Regions from separate parts of the Streptomyces yatensis genome, predicted to be linked through region 1. Evidence: riboswitches for the same ligand, from Rfam matches in the RefSeq annotation. Region 1 holds a riboswitch; each other region holds the start of a gene.
The links. Region 1 has a riboswitch for cobalamin ahead of J8403_RS15675 (ribonucleoside-diphosphate reductase subunit alpha). Riboswitches for the same ligand answer to the same signal wherever they lie in the genome.

Region 1 (5,665 bases):
GGGTGCTGGACGACTCCAATGAGGGCTGTCTGTCCGTCCCCACGGCCTACATGGAGCTGGCCCGCCCCGACTACGCGGTGGTGCGCGGCCAGGACCTCGACGGCGAGCCGATCGCGGTGCGCGGCACCGGCTACTTCGCGCGCTGTCTGCAGCACGAGACCGATCACCTGTACGGCTACCTGTACATCGACCGGCTGTCCAAGCGCGACCGTAAGGATGTGCTGAAGCAGATGGCCGAGGGCACCGCCCGCTATGAGACGGTGCCCAACGACTGAGGGTGCCGTACTACCTCACAGGGCGGGCCGGACCCACGCGGGGTCCGGCCCGCCCTGTGGTGTCGGCTCCCGCCCTGTGGTGTCGGCTCCCGCCCTGTGGTGTCGGCTCCCGCCCTGTGGTGTCGGCTCCCGCCCTGTGGTGTCGGCTCCCGCCCTGTGGCGTCAGCGCCCGCCCTGTGGTGTCGGCTCCCGCCCTGTGGTGTCGGCTCCCGCCCCGTGGCATCAGAAGTCGTCGTCGAACGCGACCGACCCCTCGACCGCGACCTGGTACGCCGAGGCGCGGCGCTCGAAGAAGTTGGTCAGCTCCTGGACGTTCTGCAGCTCCATGAAGGAGAACGGGTTCTCCGAGCCGAAGACCGCGGGGAAGCCGAGGCGCTGCAGGCGCTGGTCGGCCACGCACTGCAGATACTCCTGCATCGAGGCGGTGTTCATGCCCGGCAGCCCGTCCCCGCACAGGTCGCGGGCGAACTGCAGCTCCGCCTCGACGGCCTCCTTCAGCATGTCGGTGACCTGCTGCTGGAGTTCGTCGTCGAAGAGGTCCGGCTCCTCCTCGCGGACGGTGTCCACGACCGAGAAGGCGAACTCCATGTGCATCGACTCATCGCGGAACACCCAGTTGGTGCCCGTCGCCAGGCCGTGCAGCAGCCCGCGCGAGCGCAGCCAGTACACGTACGCGAAGGCGCCGTAGAAGAACAGCCCCTCGATACAGGCCGCGAAGCAGATCAGGTTGAGCAGGAAGCGGCGGCGGTCCGCCTTGGTCTCCAGCCGGTCGATCTTCTCCACCGAGTCCATCCAGCGGAAGCAGAACTCCGCCTTCTCCCTGATGGAGGGGATGTTCTCGACGGCGGCGAAGGCCGCGGCGCGGTCGTCCGGGTCGGGGAGGTAGGTGTCCAGCAGCGTCAGATAGAACTGGACGTGCACGGCTTCCTCGAAGAGCTGCCGCGACAGATACAGCCGCGCCTCGGGGGAGTTGATGTGCTTGTAGAGCGTCAGCACCAGGTTGTTGGCCACGATGGAGTCGCCGGTCGCGAAGAAGGCGACCAGTCGGCCGATCAGATGCTGCTCTCCGGGGGAGAGCTTGGCGAGGTCGGCGACGTCGGAGTGGAGGTCGACCTCCTCCACGGTCCAGGTGTTCTTGATCGCGTCGCGGTAGCGGTCGTAGAACTCCGGGTACCGCATCGGCCGAAGAGTCAGTTCGAAGCCCGGGTCGAGCAGGTTCTTGGTGTCACTCATGGTTACTGGCACGCCTCGCAGGACTCGGGGTTTTCCAGGGAGCAGGCGATGGCGTCGGCCTCGGCCGGAGCCTGCTGAACGGGGATGGGGGCAGGGGCGGGGGCGTTGGTCGCGGCGCCGCCGCCACGGGCGCTCTGGGCGATCCGGGTGGCCGGTCGCGAGCGCAGGTAGTACGTGGTCTTGATGCCGCGCTTCCAGGCGTACGCGTACATCGAGCTGAGCTTGCCGATGGTCGGCGAGGCCATGAAGAGGTTCAGCGACTGGCTCTGGTCGAGGTACGGGGTGCGGGCCGCCGCCATCTCGATCAGGGCGCGCTGCGGGATCTCCCACGCGGTGCGGTACAGCTCCCGTACGTCCGCGGGCACCCAGGAGAACTCCTGGATCGAGCCGTTGGCCTCGCGCAGCGCCTCGCGGGTCTGGGCGTCCCAGACGCCCAGCTTCTTGAGGTCGTCGATGAGATAGGAGTTGACCTGCAGGAACTCCCCGCTGAGCGTTTCGCGCTTGAAGAGGTTGGAGACCTGCGGCTCGATGCACTCATACACGCCCGCGATGGACGCGATGGTGGCGGTCGGCGCGATCGCCAGCAGCAGCGAGTTCCGCATCCCGGACTTCGCCATCCGGGTGCGCAGCGCCTCCCAGCGCTCCGGCCAGGTGGCCACCGCGTCCGTGTAGTGGTCCGGGTGCAGCACACCGCGCGCGGTGCGGGTCTCGGACCAGGCCGGGTGCGGGCCGTGGCGCTCGGCGAGCTCGCAGGACGCCTCGTACGCGGCGAGCATGATGCGCTCGGAGATCCGCGTGGAGAGCGCCTTGGCCTCGGGCGAGTCGAACGGCAGCCGCAACCGGAAGAAGACGTCCTGCAGCCCCATCAGGCCCAGACCCACCGGGCGCCAGCGCGAGTTGGAGGCCCCGGCCTCGTCCGTGGGGTAGAAGTTGATGTCCACCACGCGGTCGAGGAAGGTCACGGCGGTGCGGACGGTGGCGTCCAGGCGCTCCCAGTCCACCTGCCCGTCCTCGTCCAGGTGGGCGGCGAGGTTGACCGAGCCGAGGTTGCACACGGCGGTCTCGCCGTCGTCGGTGACCTCCAGGATCTCGGTGCAGAGATTCGAGGAGTGGACGACCCTGCCGGGCTCGGCGGTCTGGTTGGCGGTGCGGTTGGCGGCGTCCTTGAACGTCATCCAGCCGTTGCCGGTCTGCGCGAGGGTGCGCATCATCCGGGCGTAGAGCTGCCGCGCCGGGACCTGCTTGACCGCCCGCCCCTCGGCCTCGGCCTTCCGGTACGCGGCGTCGAACTCATCGCCCCACAGGTCCACCAGAGCGGGCGCGTCGACCGGGGAGAACAGCGACCAGTCGGCGTCCGCCTCGACCCGGCGCATGAACTCGTCCGGGATCCAGTGGGCGATGTTGAGGTTGTGGGTGCGACGGGCCTCCTCGCCCGTGTTGTCCCGCAGCTCCAGGAACTCCTCGAGGTCCGCGTGCCAGGTCTCCAGATAGACGCAGGCCGCGCCCTTGCGCCGACCGCCCTGGTTGACGGCGGCCACCGAGGCGTCGAGCGTGCGCAGGAACGGCACGATGCCGTTGGAGTGCCCGTTGGTGCCCCGGATCAGCGAACCGCGGGCCCGGATACGGGAGTAGGACAGGCCGATGCCGCCCGCGTGCTTCGACAGCCGGGCCACCTGGTGGTAGCGGTTGTAGATCGAGTCCAGCTCGTCCAGCGGCGAGTCCAGCAGATAGCAGGACGACATCTGCGGATGCCGGGTGCCGGAGTTGAACAGCGTGGGGGAGCTGGGCAGATACGACAGCGTGCTGGTGAGCCGGTACAGCTCGGCCACATCGTCCAGCGCCCGCTCCGAGAGGTCCTCGGCGAGCCCGCAGGCCACCCGCAGCAGGAAGTGCTGCGGGGTCTCGATCACCTGACGGGTGATCGGGTGGCGCAGCAGATAGCGGCTGTAGAGGGTGCGCAGTCCGAAGTAGCCGAAGCGCTTGTCGGCGCCGTCGGCCAGGGCCCGCTCCACCAGTGCGTCCAGCCGGGCGGCGTGGGCGGCGGCGAACTCCGCGGTGGAGTCGGCCAGCAGGCCCTCGCGGTGGCCCACCTGGACGGAGGTGGAGAAGGAGACCGCGCCCTGCCCGGCCGCCTCCTCCGTGATGGTGAGCGCCAGCAGCCGCGCGGCCAGCCGCGAGTACTCCGGCTCCTCGGCGATCAGCCCGGCCGCGGCCTCGGTCGCCAGGTCACGCAACTCCGCCTCGTCCGAGCCGGGATGGCGGCCGCGCAGGGCGGCGGCCGCGACCTTGCCGGGGTCGGTGGCGGGCAGGTCGGCGGTGAGTCCGGTGAGGATCCGCAGCAGGGCGGTTCCGGGCGCGTCATGCGCTGCCTGAGAAACCGCCTGCTCTGAAACCGGATCTGCGGGCGCGATGGTCACTGAGGTGCTCTCCCTCGCTCGGCCGGGGCCACGAGGGAGGTGCGATGGGCGCGTACGGGCATGCCGATGCCGCACTCCTCGTACGTCGGGCACACCACGCAGCGTCCATCGGCCCAACCCTCGAGGCCGGGGGACGTGTTCACACAGGGCCGTCGGCAGGTGCTCGGACTTACGGGCACGCCGCATAAGCGCACACGTACACCGTTGCGGGACAGTTCCGGATTCCCACCGGATTCCCCTGCGGCGACAGCGAGGACGAGCATACATCTTGTGTCGGCCGACGCACGCACCCCCATATCTTGTGTCGCGAGGTGCGGAGTTTCGTATGAATGTGCTAGTGCGTTCCGGAGGTGGCCCGTGACCTGGGGCCCGTGGCGGCCCGTGGCCCGGCGCGCACACGAGCCCATGGCCCAGGGCGCGCGGCACCGGTCGTCACAGCTCCACCGTGAACGCCCACAGGGTGAGGTCCAGCTTGGCTATCGGCGACCAGTCCCGCTCCGGGGCCCGCACGAACCCCAGCCGCTCGTACAGCCGGTGGGCGGCGGTCATGGACCGCTGGCTGCTGATCACGATCCGCTCGAGCCCCAGCGCGCGCCCCCGGTCCAGGCAGGCGCGCACCAGCGCCTCGGCCACCCCGCGCCGCCGCGACTGAGCCCGCACGGCCAGCATCCGGAACTCGCCCTCGCCGGGCCGGGCCAGCTCCGCATACGCCCCGCCGTACACGGCGAACGCCACGGCCCCCAGCACCTCGTCGCTCGCCGCGTCCGCCGCGACCAGCAGCTCGGCCTCGGCGGCCCGGCGCCGGGCGTCGCGCAGGGTGGTGAGATATGGATCACTGTCCCCGAAGTCCAGGAGCCCGTCCCCGAGATACACCTGCGCGGTGAGCTCGCCGATTCCGTCCAGCTCCGCGTCCTGCGCCCGCCTGATCGTGATGTCCATGGCCGCAGTCTGCCGCACACCACTGACAGCGGGCCCGCCATGCGTCTGGCGCCGGTCTTCGCCGTCACGCGGTCACGCGCCGGTCTTCGGCGTCACTGGACGGCGGTGTTGATCACTCCGGTGGAGCCCGCGCGCTTGTTGGCCGCGTCGGCCTCCTGATAGGTGAAATAGCGCCGGACCGTGCCGTCCGGCAGCGTCAACTCATAGACGACAACGGGTCGCGGGCCACGCGCCCCTCCGCCGCAGTTGCAGGCCATGGCTGCCGTTCCTTTCCCTCGAGTCTCCCTCGAGCCCAGTTCAGGCTCGAGCCCAGTACAGGTCGGTGTCAGTCCAGCCACCGCGAGGCGAGCCCGGCGAGGTAGGAGAGCGTCAGGGCGGTGGCCGGGAGGAGGAACCAGGCGGTGGTGTGCAGCAAGGAGGCGTAGACGGCGATGGCGCCGGCGACCCAGGTGCTGGTGCACCAGCCGCAGTTGACGAGGTAGGTGGGCCGGGAGTCGTCGCCGAAGCGGTCGGCGACCCAGGTCCTGAACCCCGCCGCCAGCGTGTCCTTGGTGATGAAACGGGTGATACGGCAGGTGGTGCCGAGGGCGAGGAGGAATGCGGCGAGGCTCATCGGATCGCTCCCTCCCCGGGTGGTCCCGCACGGGTTGGCACTGCCGATGTCACTCATTAGAGGCACGGTGGAGGACGGCAGACCATAGTCCGGCCGCGCGTTCCCCCGAATAGCGGAGCGCTTGTCATACAAGCTCGCCGCCAGGCGCGCCCAGATGCGCCAAACGAGTGATGGCAGCCCCGGAACCT
Region 2 (5,665 bases), 3.4 Mb from region 1:
CATGGCCGCCACGATGCTCGGCGTGGGGCTGGGCCTCATCGCGGCCACGACCTACGCCCTCTACTCCTGGGCGGCGCACCGGCTGATCACCCAAGGCATCGCCTCCCGCGCGGCGATGGGCGCGGTGTTCGGCCTGGGCGGACTGCTCCTCGTGCCCGTCCTCCTGGTCACCGGCGCGCCGCTGCTCGACTCCGGGTCCAATATGGCCGTCGGTGCCTACATGGCGGTGGTGCCCATGTTCGCCGGCTACGCGCTGTTCGGCTGGGGACTGGCACATGTACCCGCGAGTACGGCGACCACGCTCTCCCTGCTGGAGCCGGCCGTCGCCGCCGTGCTCGCCGTGCTGGTCATCGGCGAGCGCCTCCCCGCCGTCGGCTGGACCGGCATCGCGCTCGTCCTCGCCTGCCTGGCCGTCCTCACCGCGCCCACAGCCGTCCCCGGGCGGCGCCGGCAGCGGCCGGAAGGCGTGAGCACGGCAGCTGAGTACACCGTTGCCCGGACGGGCCCCGGGCGGGTGCCGTAGCCGCATCCGCCGACGGGCGGGGCGGGCGGCGGACACTCCGCCGCCCGTCCGCTCACTCCGCGGCGGAAAACCGCTTCGCGAGGTCGCGATGCCGGTCCGCGGCCAGCTTCGCCTGGGCCGTGCTGATGGTCGATCCGGGCATCCGCCCCAGCCGTTCGAGCTCGTCCGCGAAGCGCAGATGCTCCAGCCGCGCGTATTCACGGCAGGCAAGGCAGGTGACGTTCTCCGGCCGCGGAGAGGTCATCGCGTACGGCGCCCGCTGCCCGCATCCGGTGGCGATGTTGCTCGGCAGGTCACCGGCCAGCCCGAAGGTGGACGCCATCATGTTGCGGACGGCGGCGACGCCTCGGACCACCTTCGACTCCACATGGATATGCGGATCGTCCCCGCCCATGCACCCTCCCCTGCCCCCGGCGACTTGACGGGCCGGGATGCTCCCGGCCGCCCGCGGACCGCAGGAGGAGTCTGCCATGTGTCCGGTGCGCCACCGCCGCCGCGCCCGCCGGTTCAGGTCGCGGTCGCGGCCGCCGCCGCACGGCCCGCGGCGCGGCCCGAGAACAGGCAGCCGCCGAGGAAGGTGCCCTCCAGGGAGCGGTAGCCGTGCACTCCCCCGCCGCCGAAGCCCGAGACCTCACCGGCCGCGTACAGGCCGCTGATCGGGTTGCCGGAGGCGTCCAGGACCCGGCCGGTGAGGTCGGTCTGGAGGCCGCCGAGGGTCTTGCGGGTGAGGATGTTGAGGCGCACGGCGATCAGCGGTCCGGCGGACGGGTCCAGGATCCGGTGTGCGGAGGCGGTGCGGCTGAGCGTGTCCCCGGGGTAGGCGAGCGCGTTGCGGATGCCCATGACCTGGACGTCCTTGGTGTACGGGTTGGCGATCTCGCGGTCGCGGGCCTCGATCTGCCGGGTGAGGTCGGCCAGGTCGATGAGGTTGTCGCCGGTCAACTTGTTCATGCCCGCGACCAGTTGGGGCAGGGTGCCCGCGACGACGAAGTCCTCGCCCTTGTCCCGGAACCGCTGGATCGGCTCGGGTGTCTGCCAGATGCGGGAGAGGAGCTGCAGGATGTCCTTGTTGGTCAGGTCCGGGTTCTGCTCGGAGCCCGAGAGCGCGAACTCCTTGGCGATGATCTTCTGGGTGGTGACGAACCAGGAGTAGTCATAGCCGGTGGCGGTGATCGTCTCGAGGGTGTGCAGGGTGTCGTAGCCCGGGATGTCGGGGGTGGAGAAGCGCTTGCCCTTCGCGTCGAACCACATCGACGAGGGGCCCGGCAGAATGCGGATGCCGTGGCCGGGCCAGATCGGGTCGTAGTTTCTGAGGCCCTCGGTGTAGTGCCACATGCGGTCGGGGTTGACGATCCGTCCGCCCGCCTTCTCGGTGATCGCGAGCATCCGGCCGTCCACATACGCCGGGACGCCGGTGACCATGAACTTCGGCGGTGAGCCGAGCCGGTCGGGCCAGTTCCGCCGTACGAGATCGTGGTTGGCGCCGATGCCGCCCGAGGTGACGATCACCACCGGGGCGTTGAGCTCGAAGTGGCCGACCACGGTGCGCGAGGTGGGCTTGCCGCGGGCGGCGTCGCTGGGCTCCAGGATCGCGCCGCTGACCCCGGTGACGGCACCGCCGGTGACCACCAGATCGTCCACCCGGTGCCGGAACGTGAAGGTCACCCGCCCGTCCTTCGCGGCGGCCCGCACCTTCTTCTCGAACGGCTCGACCACGGCCGGACCGGTGCCCCAGGTGACATGGAAACGCGGCACCGAGTTGCCGTGCCCGTCCGCGAGGCCGCCGCCGCGCTCGGCCCAGCCGACGATCGGGAACCACCGCACGCCGAGCCCGTGCAGCCAGGACCGCTTCTCCCCGGCGGCGAAGTCCACGTACGCCTCGGCCCATTTGCGGGCCCAGTAGTCCTGGCCGCCGGGATCAAAGACGCCACGGTCGAAGCCGGCCGTGCCGAGCCAGTCCTGCCAGGCCAGTTCATGGGTGTCCTTGATGCCCATCAGCCGCTGTTCCTCGGAGTCGACGAAGAACAGGCCGCCGAAGGACCAGAACGCCTGGCCGCCGAGGTTGCTCTCGGGCTCCTGGTCGAGGAGGAGCACCTTGCGTCCCGCGGCCGCCAGTTCCGCCGTGGCGACCAGCCCGGCGAGCCCGCCGCCGACCACGATGGCGTCCGCGTCCGAGGACGCCCCGGAGGCGGCGAAGGCCGGGACCGCCGCCTGGGCGAGCGCGGCACCGGCGAGCACACCGCCCGCCGCCGTCAGGGCGTGGCGGCGGCTGATCCCGGCCGGCGAGGCGGAATTCTCTGTGGAGTTCTCCATGGGCTGCCTTCCGGAAGGGGTTCGGAGGGTGCGGGAGATGCGAAGGGGATTGCCGCGACGGCAACGTGTTACCGACGGTAGCCCACCGGGTGCGGGGCCGCCAGACTCCTGCCCCCGATGAGCAACTCCCGTACGCCGCAGGGAACTTCGGACGGTCAGCGCCCGCCGGATGTTGACTCGGGCGAGGCGCTCCGCCGTGGCGAGAAGGCGTACAGATCGAGGATGTCGGGCAGCGGTGCCACCCCGGGACCGCCCGCCGCGACCCAGGCCACGATGTCCTGCGTCGCGTCCGTGTCGTTGACCAGCCCGAGCCACACCGGCCTGCCCCCGGCGGCACGTCCAGCGGCCGACGGCTGCACCACGACCACATTGGCCTGATCGCAGACGTCCAGACACTCGGAGACGCGTACGGGCACCTCCTCACGGAGCCGCGCGAGCTGCGCCGCATGGTCGATTCCGGTCACCTTGGGGCTGCCGCAGCAGCAGTCCCGGCATACGGTCACCCGGCAGGGCACCGGGTCGGTCGGCCTGACAGGCATGGCGCATCGCCCTCCTCCGGGGAAGTCCGCCCCGGTTTGCGTCGAGGAGGCGACCGCGTGAGTCTCCTGGCTCTCGGGTCGATGCTCGTCCCGGCCTTCCCACCCGCGCGTACGGGCAGTGGCCTGTTCGGGATCCGCTCGCCGATCACAGTGGCGGCACCGCGCCGGATTCACACCGGCTTCCTCGTTCCGCCGTCGCCCTTGTCGCCCGGCATCATCGCATCCCGGGCACCGCCGCACCATGTGGCCCCCGCTCGCGGGAGGGCCACGGACGGGTCGGCGTCAGTCGCGGCGGGCCGCCGCCCCCGCGAGGATTTCGCCCAGGCCCTGGCGGGTGGCCGCCAGCACCACGCGGTCGTGCGGGCGCAGGACATAGCCGGGGTGCAGATCCCACACCAGGGCGGGCTCCTGGGTGGCGCCGTCGTCACGAGGCGCCGCGGCGAGGTCGCGTTGCCGGTCGGCGGGTTCCGCCGCGTCCAGCGCGATCACCCGCCAGGCGCCCGGCGCGAACGCCTCGGCGACGGTACGCCCCTCCAGTTGCGGATGCCCGGCGACATGCAGGGCGGCGAAGAGCAGCACCCTGCGCTCGACCGGTATGGCGCCCAGGATCTGACGCCCCATCATCGCCCCCGCGAACGCCGGTGCCGCCAGGCTGGAGACGCTGCGGCTGCGGGTGAGGGCCCGCGGATGGGCCGCGCGCAGTGTGCGGTAGACGGCGGTGGCGAAGCGGTCGTCGTACAGGCGCAGCGCCACCCGCAGCCGGGGCTTGACCGAGCGGGCGTACAGCGTCGCCTCCAGGTTGGTGGTGTCGACGCTGGTCAGGGCGAGCAGGGAGTGTGCCCGCTGGATCTTGGCGGCCTCCAGGACGCCCTCCTGGGTGACATCGCCGATGACCGTCGGCACCCCCAGCCTGCGGGCCAGCGGGATGCCGCGCGCCCCGGGGTCCTCCTCCACGCACACCACGGGGATGTCCATCTCACGGAGTCTGGCCAGGACGCGGGTGCCGACCTTGCCGAGCCCGAGCAGCACGACATGGCCGGAGAGGCCGCGCGGAGGGCGGCGCAGCGCGGAGGCGGTGCGGAAGGTGCCCAGCGCTTCGAGCGCGGCGGCCACCAGGACGGGCAGCATCAGCAGTCCGATCAGCCCGGACAGCAGCTGGAGGACTTTGCGCCCGGTCGGCTCGTCCAGCGCCGGGTCGTCGATCGCCAGCACATCGAGCACCGTGAGGTAGGCGGCGCGGAGCAGACCCGCGCCGGTGAGCTGCCAGGAGGCGATGGTGAGGGCGAGCACGGCGATCGCCATTCCGGCGACGGACCAGCGCAGCCGGCGGGAGAACAGCGAGGCGAGGGGCAGTCTGCGGGTGCCGAGCCGCCGGGGCGGCAGCGGTGGTCCGGTGGCGGAGACGGCCTCCAGCACCACCGTGTCGCGCCCGGTGGCGGCGGCCACTTCCTCGTCTCCGGGCAGCAGCTTGGGCCCTTCGTCGCCGCTGCTGTCGGAGCCCTCGCTGCCGCCGGGGTCGCTGGTGGTGGACGAGAGCAGGGCGAGGGTGCACAGCCCCGGGCGGGCCACCTCGTCGGGGCCGGGCGGGGTGCGCTCGGCCGCGCGCAGCAGCAGCCCGTCGGCCTGCAGGACTTTGCTGGTGCCCGCGACGGCGGTGGCCGCCAGGGCGGGCGCCGCGGTGTCGGCGTCCGACAGTACGGTGGTGGTGGCGTCCAGCTCTGCCGGGTCCATACCGGGATCCGCCACCCGCGCCGCCTCGTCGAGGAGTTCCTCCAGATGCTGGCCGAGCTTGCGGTTGTAGAGCCGGATCACCAGCCGCAGCCGGGGGTTGAGGCGGCGGGCGCGGAGGGCGGCGTGGATGTTCGCCTCGTCGTCGTCATGGACCAGGGCGAGCGCCGTCGCGTGCTCCGCGCCCGCCTCGGTCAGCACCTCTTCGTCGAGCGCCGGGACCTCCATGACCCGCACTCCCCCGTCCGGAGCGGGGTCGTCCGCGGTCTGCCGGGGCAGCGGGACCCGTCCGACGGCCGCGCTGAACCGGCCGAAGAGCGCGGAGGTACGGCCGCCCGGCCACCATCCCGCCGCCCGCTGCCCGGCCGGGTCCGCCAGGGGCGCGCCGCCGGGGATGACGACCGTCACCCGGGTCCGGTAGACGTAGTGGAGTTCGGCGGCGAGGCGGTGGGCGAGCGCGTCGTCACCGCACACGACCATATGGGCCGCCCCCGAGGGGATCGGCGGGGCGGAGGTGGAGGTGGAGAACACGACGGCGAAGCCCCCCGTTGGTCCGTGATGC
Region 3 (5,665 bases), 4.8 Mb from region 1:
CCTGGTCGAAGGGCACGACACGGTCGATGACGGGCCGCAGCCGATGCCGGCCGATGACCTTGTTCATCCGCTCGAAGTCGCTCCGGCTGCCGACGCTGATCGACCTGAGCGTGGCGGCGCGGCGGAAGAATCGCGTCACATCCATCCCGCCGCCCGCCGCGAGATTGCCGACGAGGGCGATCTGCCCGCCGTAGGCCACGGCTTCGACGGACTGGGCGAGCGTTCCGGCGCCACCGATCTCGACGACACGGTCGGCACCGCCACCGGTGAGCGCCCGCACCTGGGCGCCCCACTCCGGTGTGCTGACGTAGTCGACGACATCGGACGCGCCGAGCGCGCCGAGCCGTCGGGCCTTCTCATCGCTGGATGTCGTGGCGAGCACACGTGCCCCGGCCAGACGGGCGAACTGCAGCGCGAAGACCGACACCCCGCCCGAGCCCTGGATCAGGACCGTATCGCCCGGGCCGACTCCGCTCACCGCCGACCACGCGGTGAGCGCGGCACAGGGAAGCGTGGCCGCTTCCTCGAAGGAGAGCTGGTCCGGCATGGCGACCAGGCTCTGCTCGTCGAGGGCGATGTACTCGGTGAGCCAGCCATCGCGCTGGGTCCCGTGGAATTCCCCCCACTGCGGGAAGGGACCGTACAGCCAGGTCGGATGGAAGGTGCTCACGACGCGGTCCCCCACCCGGAACCGCGAAACCCCGTCCCCGACCGCCTCCACGACGCCCGCGCCGTCGGAGAGCGGGATGCGCCCCGGCGGCACCTCGATGGAATACCTGCCGGAGACGATGAGCAGGTCGCGCGCGTTGATGGAGCTGGCCTTGACGCGGACCAGCACTTCGCCCGCCGACGGGGCCGGCACCGGACGGGTGGCCGGGGCGATCAGGCCGCCGCCCGTGTCGATCTGGAATGTTCGCATTTCCCCTCCTTTGTTCTTTGAACATCTCCACGATAGGGCGGCACGGCTGGACGATCTGTATCCTTGCGTCCGTGGTTTGGCGCAGATCGTCCAGGAGGGTGGAGATGGATCCCATCGACGACCTTCTTGCCACCATGAAGATCGAGGACGCGCGGTACGTACGGGTGGACGCCCGTGCGCCGTGGGGCATCTCCTTCCCTCCCCGGGACCTCGCCCGGCTGGTCCTGATCTCCAGCGGTTCGTGTTGGCTCGTCGGGGACACGCTCGCCGGGCCGCAACGTCTGGAGGCCAACGACTGCTTCCTGGTCCGCGCGGGCGTGAGGTTCACCCTTCAGGACACCACGGGCAGTGAGGTCGTCGACTGCGACGGACTGGTCTCCCAAGCTCCCGGCAACGCGGCCCGCGTCGGGGGTGACGGTGAGCTGACGCAGATCGTGTCCAGCCGGTTCGCCTTCGACGCCGTGGCGGCCGAACCACTCTTCGCGCTGCTGCCACCGTTGTTCCGGCTGAACCTGGACCACACCTCCGGCCACCTCCTGCGCACCACGTTCGACCTCATCGCGAGGGAGAGCGCGGCAGGCGGGCTCGGTGGTGGCTTCATCATGAGCCGGCTGTCCGATGTGCTCTTCGTCCAGGCACTACGGAGCTGTTGCGCCGATGTCGGGGGCGGCACCATCGGCTGGATCGCCGCACTGCGGGACCCCCGGCTGGCCGTCGCCATGCGGGAGTTGCACGCGGACCTGGCCCATCCGTGGACGGTCGACGAACTCGCCCGCAAGGCGGGGATGTCGCGCTCGGCGTTCGCCGCCTCGTTCAAGGAGAAGACGGGGGACACCCCGCTGGGCTACCTCACCTCATGGCGCATGTACCGGGTGAAGGTGCTGCTCCGGGAGACGCCGCTGAGCGTTCAGGAGATCGCGGTCAGGGTCGGCTACGACACCGGAAGCGCGCTGAGCCGTGCCTTTTCGGCCAGGGAGGGCGTCACGCCCGGGGGCTGGCGGAAGTCGATGGACCAGGCGCTCCGTCGGCGCCCCCCGTCCGGCGCGACAGCCGCCTGACCACGTCCGGCGTCGGCTCGGCCTGGGGCACCGGGGCCGGAGCGCGTGGCGCCCGGCCCCGGCCGGTCGTCCGGGTCAGGACGCGGGCAGCTCACCGCGGACCGTACGGGCCGCGGTGACCAGGTTCTCCAGTGCGGAGCGGGTCTCGGGCCAGCCGCGGGTCTTCAGACCGCAGTCGGGGTTGACCCACAGCCGCTCGGCGGGGATGGCCCTGAGGCCGGTGCGGAGCAGTTCGGCCGCCTCCAGCGCGCTGGGCACGCGCGGGGAGTGGATGTCGTACACACCGGGCCCGGCCTCGCGCGGATAGCCGTGGGCGGCCAGCTCGCGGGCCACCTGCATATGGGAGCGGGCGGCCTCCAGGCTGATGACATCGGCGTCGAGGTCGTCGATCGCCTGGACGATGTCGCCGAACTCGGCGTAGCACATATGGGTGTGGATCTGGGTGCCGGGCCGTACGCCGCCGGTGGTGAGGCGGAAGGCCTCGGTCGCCCAGGACAGATAGCCGGGCCGGTCCTCGGTGCGCAGCGGAAGGGTCTCGCGCAGGGCGGGTTCGTCCACCTGGATGACCGAGGTCCCGGCCGCCTCCAGGTCGCCCACCTCGTCGCGCAGGGCGAGGGCGACCTGGCGGGCGGTGTCGCCGAGGGGCTGGTCGTCGCGGACGAAGGACCACGCGAGCATGGTGACCGGCCCGGTGAGCATGCCCTTGACCGGACGGTCGGTGAGGGACTGGGCGTAGGCCGTCCAGCGCACGGTCATCGGCTCGGGGCGCGAGATGTCACCGGCCAGGATCGGCGGGCGGACGTAGCGGGTGCCGTAGGACTGCACCCAGCCGTGCTGTGTGGCGAGATAGCCGGTGAGCTGCTCGGCGAAGTACTGGACCATGTCGTTGCGCTCGGCCTCGCCGTGCACCAGCACATCCAGGCCGGTCTTCTCCTGGAAGGAGATCACCTCCTGGATCTCGGCCTTGACGCGCTCCTCGTACCCGGCCGTGTCGATGCGGCCGGCGCGCAGGTCGGCGCGGGCGGTGCGCAGTTCGCCGGTCTGCGGGAAGGAGCCGATGGTGGTGGTCGGCAGCAGCGGCAGGCGGAGGCGGTCGCGCTGGGCCGCGGCGCGTTCGGCGTACGGCTGGGAGCGGCGGGCGTCGGCCTCGGTGACCGCGCCGGTGCGGGCGCGGACGGCCGGGTCACGGGTGATGGGGGAGTTGGCACGGGAGGCGAGGGCGGCCCGGTTCGCGGCCAGTTCGGCGGTGATCGTGTCGGTGCCGCGGGCCAGGCCCTTGGCGAGGGTGACGATCTCCGCGGTCTTCTGCCGGGCGAAGGCCAGCCAGCGCAGGATCTGCGGTGCGATGTCCCGCTCGCCCGTCGCGTCGAGGGGGACGTGCAGCAGCGAGCAGGAGGCGGCCACATCGACCCGGTCGGCCAGCCCCAGCAGGGTGCCGAGCCTGGCCAGGGACTTCTCCAGGTCGTTGACCCAGATGTTGCGGCCGCTCACGACACCGGCGATCAGCCGCTTGCGGGGCAGCCCGCCGACGGCGGCGAGCGCGTCCAGATTGGCGGCGGCGGCCTCCGTGAAGTCCAGCGCCAGCCCCTCGACCGGGGCCTTGGCCAGTACGGGCAGGGCCTCGCCGAGGCGGTCGAAGTACGAGGCGACCAGCAGCTTCGGACGGTCGGCGAGGGCGCCGAGATCGCGGTAGGCGCGGCCGGCGGCGTTCAGCTCGGCCGGCGTGCGGTCCTGGACCAGGGCGGGCTCATCGAGCTGCGCCCACTCGGCACCGGCCGCCCGCAGGTCGGCCAGCACCTCGGCGTACACCGGAAGCAGACGGTCCAGGAGGGTGAGCGGCTCGAAGTCCGCGGGCGCGCCGGGGGCGGGCTTGGCGAGGAGGAGGTAGGTGACGGGCCCGACCAGGACCGGCCGCGCCGCAAGGCCGAGGGCGAGGGCTTCCGTCAGCTCCGCGACCTGCTTGGCGGAGTCGGCCGTGAACACCGTGTCCGGACCCAGCTCCGGAACCAGGTAGTGGTAGTTGGTGTCGAACCACTTGGTCATCTCCAGCGGTGCCACGTCCTGTGTGCCCCGCGCCATCGCGAAGTAGCCGTCGAGCGGATCGGCCGCGACGGCGTCCCGGTGGCGGTCGGGGATCGCGCCGACCATGACGGTGGTGTCGAGCACGTGGTCGTAGTACGAGAAGTCACCCGTGGGAACTTCGTCGATACCCGCCCCGGCCAGCTGCTTCCAGGTGGCGCCGCGCAGTTCGGCGGCGGTGGCCCGGAGCGCGTCGGCGGTGACGCGGCCCTTCCAGTAGCCCTCGATCGCCTTCTTCAGTTCCCGGTTCGGGCCCTGGCGGGGGTAGCCGTACACGGTGGCCCGTGCTGCCGCGGCTGCGGACTTCGGTGTCACGGAGATCTCCTTCGCGAGATGAATCCCTGAGATCCCGGCGACGGAGGAGAGCGCGAAGGGTGACGGACCGGACGCCACGACCTCGCGCGGCACGCGCGCGGTCGTCCGACCGGAATGTACGCCGACCCGCCCTCGAGGTCACCGGGTGTCCGCGCACGAGTCGTCTGTACGCGGGCAGATGGCAGGTCTTCGGACTCACGGGCGCGTCCTCTTGAGGGAGGACACCTAGTGGCCGTCGCTTCCCAGGTCCCTCTACCGGACCCAGTGCGTATGACGGCGGTCGTTCCCGCTCACCGCTGCGGGGCAGTCCCGGATTCCCACCGGGTTCCCTCTTACGACGCGTCCCGCCTGGCGGACGGGGCGAACCAGCTGCACCAGCCAGCGTACGGGCCCGTCCGGCGGTGTGCAGGGGGCCGTCCGGTATTCGGGATGGTGAAGTGGAACACGCGGCGGCCGAGGGTACGGCCGGTGCCGCCCGGGCCGTGCACCGGCCGCACCCCGTCCACCAGCGAGCTCAGGGGATCAGCACGCGCCGGGGCCTCCGATGGCTGAAGCCGTGCCCCCAGCCGTGCCCCCCGCCGCCCTCCGGAGCCGTCCGGCCGGCCCAAGGCGCGCGTCCGGTCATCCGCCTCCGGTCATCCGCCGCCGGTCATCCGCCTCCGGTCACGGCCGCCGGTCACCGCCGCCGCGCCGTGCGTCGTCCGCCGGTGCCGAGGGCGGGATCGTCGGTGGGCGGCTCGGATCGGGGACGCGGTCGGTGAAGCCACCGGGGACCGAGCGGCACTGCTGCTCGCGGAAGTGGACCGGTGCCGTGCCCACGCGGCGGGCGAACAGCCTGCTGAAGTAGGCGGGATCGTCGTAGCCGACGCGGCGGGCGATGGCGGCGACCGGCAGTTCGGTGCCGACGAGGAGTTCCTTGGCCCGGCCCAGCCGGATGCCGAGGAGATAGTCCTTGGGGCTGCACCCCGCCCCGCGGCGTACCGCGGTGCGCAGTGCGGCCGGTGTCATGCCGTGCCGGGCGGCGTGTTCGGTCACCGAGAGCGGCTGGAAGGCGTCCCGGGCCAGCGCCTGGAGCACCGGATGTCCGTCGGCGCCGGTGTCGGCGCGGACGCGGCGGAGGGCGACGAGGAGTTCATGGACGGCGGCGGCGGTCTCGACCTCCAGGAACGGATTGCCCTGACGCGCGGCGCGGGCGATCCGGCCGATGGCCGTCCGGGCGGTGGCGGTGTCGGTGAGCGCGACCACGGGGCCGTCCGCGTCAAGATAGCCCAGGTCGGCGTAGGCGGCGGTGGCC
Region 4 (5,665 bases), 3.9 Mb from region 1:
TAGGGCGCGACGCGGACCGGTCCGCCGAGGGCCGCGGTCATGTAGTGGATCGCGGGGAGCTCGTCGACGAGCGTGGATACGGCCGTGGCGTGGACGGCGTGGGTATGGACCACGGCCTCGGCGTCGGTCTCCCGGTAGACGGCCAGGTGCATGGGCAGCTCGCTGGTGGGCTTGAGCGTGCCGAGGACCTGTTGTCCGTCGAGGTCGACGGCGACGGCGTCCCGCGGGCCGAGCCGGTCGTAGGGGACGCCGCTCGGGGTCACCAGGACGGTGTCGCCGACCCGGGCCGAGACATTGCCCGAGGTGCCGACGACCAGGCCGTCGGCGGTGGTTCTGCGGGCCGTTCTCACCACCTGCGTCCATGCCTGGCGCAGGGGGTGGGTCAGCCGCGGCTGCGGCTGCCGCGTGGATCGCGACTGGGTCACCTGCCCTCACCTCCGGGGCCCGATCCTTCCAGGCGTCCGGCGGCCGGGCGATGGCGGGACCGGAACGGGGGCGCGGCGCACGTCCACGGGCGCGGCGCACGTCCACGGGCGCGGGCTCATGGATACGACCGCGCCTCGTGGGCAGCCGCGCCCGGACGGGTGAACGGGGGTGAACGGCGGACGGCCGGGGGGCCGGTCCCGGAGCCTGCTCCGGCGATCCTCGTCCGAGGCTCAACCCCCGTACGACATAGGAAAGTAGGCTTGAATTCATCAAGCTTTGGCACTCCCGCAACCACGTCACCCTGACGCCCTGCTCAGTTCATCTCCCGTTCACCCTGTTTCCTTACGTTCACCGTGCCACTAACGACCTTCGAACTGATTGACCGGGTGTATGGAACACATCACGCTTCTCATCGGGATCGTGATCGTCACGGCCTTGGTGTTCGACTTCACGAACGGCTTCCACGACACGGCTAACGCCATGGCCACCACCATCTCCACGGGAGCACTCGGTCCCAGGGTGGCGGTGGCGATGTCGGCCGTCCTCAATCTCGTCGGCGCGTTCCTGTCCGTGGAGGTGGCCAAGACCATCTCCGGCGGGATCATCGACGAGGACTCCGGTATCCGACCAGAGGTGATCTTCGCGGGTCTGGTCGGCGCGATCCTGTGGAATCTGGTGACCTGGCTCGCCGGACTCCCCTCCAGCTCCTCGCACGCCCTGTTCGGCGGCCTGATCGGCGCCACCGTGGTCTCCGTCGGCCTGGACGGGGTCAACGGCGACGCGATCGTCATGAAGGTCCTGATCCCCGCCGTCGCCGCGCCGGTCGTGGCCGGCATCGCCACGGTGGCCGCCACCCGGCTCACCTACCGGCTCGGCCGCGGCCGCTCTTCGGAGGACACCGCGAAGGGCTACCGCGCGGGGCAGATCGCCTCGGCCGCCCTGGTCTCCCTGGCCCACGGCACCAACGACGCCCAGAAGACGATGGGCGTGATCACCCTGGCGCTGGTCACCGGAGGCGTGGTGGCGCCCGACTCCGACCCGCCGCTGTGGGTCATCGTCTCGGCGGGCCTGGCCATCGCGCTCGGCACCTACCTGGGCGGCTGGCGCATCATCCGCACCATGGGCAAGGGCATCACCGACATCCAGCCGCCGCAGGGCTTCGCCGCCCAGACCGGCGCCGCGACCGTCATCCTCGCCTCCTCCCACATCGGCTTCGCGCTCTCCACCACCCAGGTCTGCTCCGGCGCCGTCATGGGTGCCGGTGTCGGCCGTAAGGGCGCCGTGGTGCGCTGGTCGACCGCGGGCCGCATGGTGGTCGCCTGGGTGCTGACCCTCCCGGCCGCGGGCCTGGTGGCGGGCGGCGCCGCGCTGCTGGCCGACCAGGGGAACGCGGGGATCACGGCGGTGGCCGTGCTCGCCGTCCTGGCCTGCGGGGCGATCTGGGCGCTGTCGCGCCGCAAGCCCGTGGACCACACCAACGTCAACGAGGTCGGCGCACCCGAGCCGGTGGGCGCCGTCACGGCCGCCCTGCGGTCCGTGGCCCCGCCGCCCGCGGGTGCGAGGCCCTCCGCCCCCGAGAGCGCGGCCGAGGCCGCCCCCGAGAGCGGCATCGCCGAGCACACGCCCGAGCAGACCCCCACCCCCGCCGCCGCGAGCAGCACCACCCGCTAAGGAGCCACGGAACATGAGCATCGACTGGGCGGCACTCGGCCAGGTCTTCGGCGTCAGCCTCGTGGTGACGGTCGGCATGGTGGGCGTCTTCACCCTGGGCATCCTCGGGACGTCCCGTAAGGCGGCGCCGGAGCAGGGCGGCGCAGCCGCCATGTCCGGTGGCGCGGTCGGCGCCTCGGCGCTCGCCCGCACCGGCGCGTACACCTGCTTCGCGCTGTGCGCCGCGGCCGTGGCGTACGGCATCTATCTGATCGTCGCCTGAGGCGCGCGTCCTCAACGACCCACCGGCCGCCGGATGGTGGCGCTGACCAGCGCCGACCGTCCGGCGGCCGTCTCATGAGCGGCCGCCGTCTGTGGGGCTCGGCACACTCGGGCGTCATGGGTCATATGCGAGTTGACGGCCATTCGCGGCCCATGGTGGACTTCCCGAGCCAAACGGCGGCAGGAGAGGAAGCCGGTGAGAATCCGGCGCGGTCCCGCCACTGTCACCGGGGAGCACTCTCCCATCGCCTGTATGGGGTCACGGCTCGACCGTACGGTTCGCTTCGTACGCGGGGCTGGAAGACCGGGAGGGGCGCGGATCCGGGAGCCAGGAGACTTTCACCGCCGGTCAGTCGAGCCAGGGCGCGGACCCTGAGTGAGGACATACCGCCATGCCCGGCACCGCCACGCCGCCAGCCCCCTCTGTCCCCACTGGCTCTTCCGGTCCCTTCGGGCCCTCTGGCCCCTTTGGTTACGTGTCGTCGCGCCGAGGCGTGACGGCGGCCTGAGGGATGCGTGCCGATCACGCCTCGTTCGCGTGCGGTGCGGCCCTCGGCTTCCTCGGTGATCTCGCCACGGGCGATCCGCGCCGCGGCCATCCGGTCGCCGCGTTCGGGCGCGCCGCCGCGGCCGCCGAGCGCCGGCTGTGGCGTGACCACCGCGGTTACGGGGCCCTGCACACCGCGTTGTGCGCGGGCGGCGCGGCCGCCGGTGCCGCGCTGCTGACCCGCGCCGTACGGGCCCTCGGCGGGCGCGGTGGCGCCGAGGTCGCGCTGACCGCCGCCGCCACCTGGGCCGTGCTGGGCGGTACGACGCTGGGCCGTGAGGCACGAGCCGTCGGCGGGGCCCTGGCCGCGGGTGACCTGGAGGTCGCCCGGGAGCGGCTGCCGCATCTGTGCGGCCGCGATCCGCAGGCGCTGGACGGGCCGCAGATCGCCCGCGCGGTCGTCGAATCGGTCGCCGAGAACACCTCCGACGCCGTCGTGGGCGCGCTGGTGTGGGGCGCCGTGGGCGGCGTGCCGGGGCTCATCGGCTTCCGCGCCGTCAACACCCTGGACGCCATGGTGGGCCACAAGTCGCCGCGCTACCGCCGGTTCGGCTGGGCGGCGGCCCGGCTGGACGATGTGGCCGGCTGGCCCGGTGCCCGCCTTACGGCGGCCCTGGCGACCCTCGCGGGCCCCGATCCGCGGGGTGCGCGGCGCGCCTGGCGGCGCGACGGCCGGCGCCATCCGAGCCCCAACGCGGGCCCCGTGGAGGCGTCGTTCGCGGGCGCGCTCGGGGTACGGCTGGGCGGCACCCTCACCTACGGCGGCCGGGTCGAACACCGGCCGGTGCTCAACTCCGGCGGGCGGCCGGTGGAGTCGGCCGACATCGAGCGGGCGATACGGCTGTCGCGGCGCGTCGGCGTCCTGGCGCTCGGGGTGTCCGTGGCGACCCGGCCGGTTCTGAGGGTGTTGACGGGGCGGCCCGGGGCCTTGGGAAGGGGCGGTGGATGAGCGGGATACGCGGTAAGGGCGGCACGGAGGGTTCCGTGGCGCGGGGCGGGGGGCTGCTCGTCGCGGGCACGACCTCCGACGCGGGCAAGAGCGTCGTGACGGCCGGGATCTGCCGGTGGCTCGCCCGTAAGGGCGTCAGCGTGGCCCCCTTCAAGGCGCAGAACATGTCGCTCAACTCCTTCGTCACCCGCGAGGGGGCGGAGATCGGGCGGGCGCAGGCCATGCAGGCCGCCGCCGCGCGCGTCGAGCCGAGCGCGCTGATGAACCCGGTCCTGCTGAAGCCGGGCGGCGACCGCAGCAGCCAAGTGGTGCTGCTGGGCAAGCCGGTGGGCGAGCTGAGCGCGCGCGGCTACTTCGGGCGCTCGGGGCCCGTGGCGGGCCCGCCGTCGAGCGCGGCCGGGCCGCCGCGGCCCTCGGGGCGGGAGGCGCTGCTGGGGACCGTCACGGAGTGCCTGGAGGAGCTGCGGCGCACCCATGACGCGGTGATCTGCGAGGGCGCGGGCAGCCCGGCCGAGATCAATCTGCGCCGCACCGACATCGTCAACATGGGGCTGGCGCGCGCCGCCGGGCTTCCGGTCGTGGTGGTCGGGGACATCGACCGCGGTGGCGTCTTCGCGTCCTTCTTCGGCACCACCGCGCTGCTGTCGGCGGCGGACCAACGGCATGTGGCCGCCTATCTGGTGAACAAGTTCCGCGGCGATGTGAGCCTTCTGGAGCCCGGTCTGGACATGCTGCGCGACCTCACCGGGCGCCCGACCGTCGGTGTGCTCCCGTTCGCCCACGGGCTGGGGATCGACGAGGAGGACGGGCTGCGGGTGTCGCTGCGCGGCACGGTGCGGGAGAGCGTCGTGGCGCCCCCTCACGGCGCGGACGTCCTGCGGATCGCGGTGGCCGCCGTGCCGCTGATGTCCAACTTCACGGACGTGGACGCGCTGGCGGCCGAACCGGGCGTGGTGGTGCGGTTCGTGGACCGGCCCGAGGAGCTGGCCGACGCCGATCTGGTGGTGCTGCCGGGCACCCGGGGCACCGTAAGGGCGCTGGAGTGGCTGCGCGAGCGCGGGCTCGCCGACGCGATCGCCCGGCGGGCCGCCCAGGGCCGTCCGGTGCTGGGTATCTGCGGCGGCTTCCAGGTGCTCGGGGAGCGCATCGAGGACGAGGTCGAGTCGAAGGCCGGGACGGTCGCCGGGCTCGGGCTGCTGCCGGTGCGGGTGCGGTTCGCGGCGGAGAAGACCCTGGCCCGGCCGGTGGGCGAGGCGCTCGGTGAGCGGGTCGAGGGATACGAGATCCACCACGGGGTCGCCGAGCCGCTCGACGGGGCCGAGGAGCCCTTCCTGGACGGCTGCCGGGTGGGCTCGGTGTGGGGCACCCACTGGCACGGCTCGCTGGAGAGCGACGGCTTCCGGCGGGCGTTCCTGCGCCGGGTGGCCGCCGCGGCGGGCCGGGCGTTCGTACCGGCGCCGGACACCCGCTTCGGCGAGCTGCGCGAGGAGCAACTCGACCGCCTCGGCGACCTGATCGAGGAACACGCCGACACCGACGCACTGCTGCGGCTCATCGAGAAGGGCGTCCCGGAGGGGCTGCCGTTCGTCCCTCCGGGGGCGCCAGGGGAAACGTCGTGACGCACCCCGACACCCACACCGACACCGGACCGCGACGCCCACGCACACCAGGAGGTACCGCCGCGTGACCACCACCTACCCCTTCAGCGCGATCGTCGGCATGGACGGTCTGCGGCTCGCCCTGCTCCTCAACGCCGTCTCACCCGCCGTGGGCGGCGTCCTGGTGCGCGGGGAGAAGGGCACGGCCAAGAG

Region 2: another riboswitch for cobalamin. It lies ahead of J8403_RS02105 ((2Fe-2S) ferredoxin domain-containing protein); the one in region 1 lies ahead of J8403_RS15675 (ribonucleoside-diphosphate reductase subunit alpha).
Region 3: another riboswitch for cobalamin. It lies ahead of metE (5-methyltetrahydropteroyltriglutamate--homocysteine S-methyltransferase); the one in region 1 lies ahead of J8403_RS15675 (ribonucleoside-diphosphate reductase subunit alpha).
Region 4: another riboswitch for cobalamin. It lies ahead of J8403_RS32525 (cobalamin biosynthesis protein); the one in region 1 lies ahead of J8403_RS15675 (ribonucleoside-diphosphate reductase subunit alpha).

Annotation. Positions count from the first base shown of each region.
Region 1 is NZ_CP072941.1:3,862,716-3,868,380, reverse strand. Features, by position in the region: gene def (peptide deformylase) at 1-275, shown strand, start outside; gene J8403_RS15680 (ribonucleotide-diphosphate reductase subunit beta) at 498-1,508, opposite strand; gene J8403_RS15675 (ribonucleoside-diphosphate reductase subunit alpha) at 1,511-3,925, opposite strand; cobalamin riboswitch at 4,063-4,220, opposite strand; gene J8403_RS15670 (GNAT family N-acetyltransferase) at 4,358-4,864, opposite strand; gene J8403_RS15665 (DUF7196 family protein) at 4,957-5,121, opposite strand; gene J8403_RS15660 (hypothetical protein) at 5,190-5,477, opposite strand.
Region 2 is NZ_CP072941.1:460,668-466,332, forward strand. Features, by position in the region: gene J8403_RS02090 (DMT family transporter) at 1-523, shown strand, start outside; gene J8403_RS02095 (hypothetical protein) at 576-917, opposite strand; gene J8403_RS02100 (FAD-binding dehydrogenase) at 1,031-2,836, opposite strand; gene J8403_RS02105 ((2Fe-2S) ferredoxin domain-containing protein) at 2,992-3,375, opposite strand; cobalamin riboswitch at 3,420-3,597, opposite strand; gene J8403_RS02110 (NAD-binding protein) at 3,658-5,583, opposite strand.
Region 3 is NZ_CP072941.1:8,647,481-8,653,145, forward strand. Features, by position in the region: gene J8403_RS36245 (zinc-dependent alcohol dehydrogenase family protein) at 1-919, opposite strand, end outside; gene J8403_RS36250 (AraC family transcriptional regulator) at 1,024-1,977, shown strand; gene metE (5-methyltetrahydropteroyltriglutamate--homocysteine S-methyltransferase) at 2,053-4,371, opposite strand; cobalamin riboswitch at 4,535-4,756, opposite strand; gene J8403_RS36260 (helix-turn-helix domain-containing protein) at 5,035-5,665, opposite strand, start outside.
Region 4 is NZ_CP072941.1:7,791,718-7,797,382, reverse strand. Features, by position in the region: gene J8403_RS32540 (class II aldolase/adducin family protein) at 1-425, opposite strand, end outside; gene J8403_RS32535 (inorganic phosphate transporter) at 817-2,097, shown strand; gene J8403_RS32530 (hypothetical protein) at 2,111-2,359, shown strand; cobalamin riboswitch at 2,499-2,716, shown strand; gene J8403_RS32525 (cobalamin biosynthesis protein) at 2,871-3,854, shown strand; gene J8403_RS32520 (cobyric acid synthase) at 3,851-5,473, shown strand; gene J8403_RS32515 (putative cobaltochelatase) at 5,538-5,665, shown strand, end outside.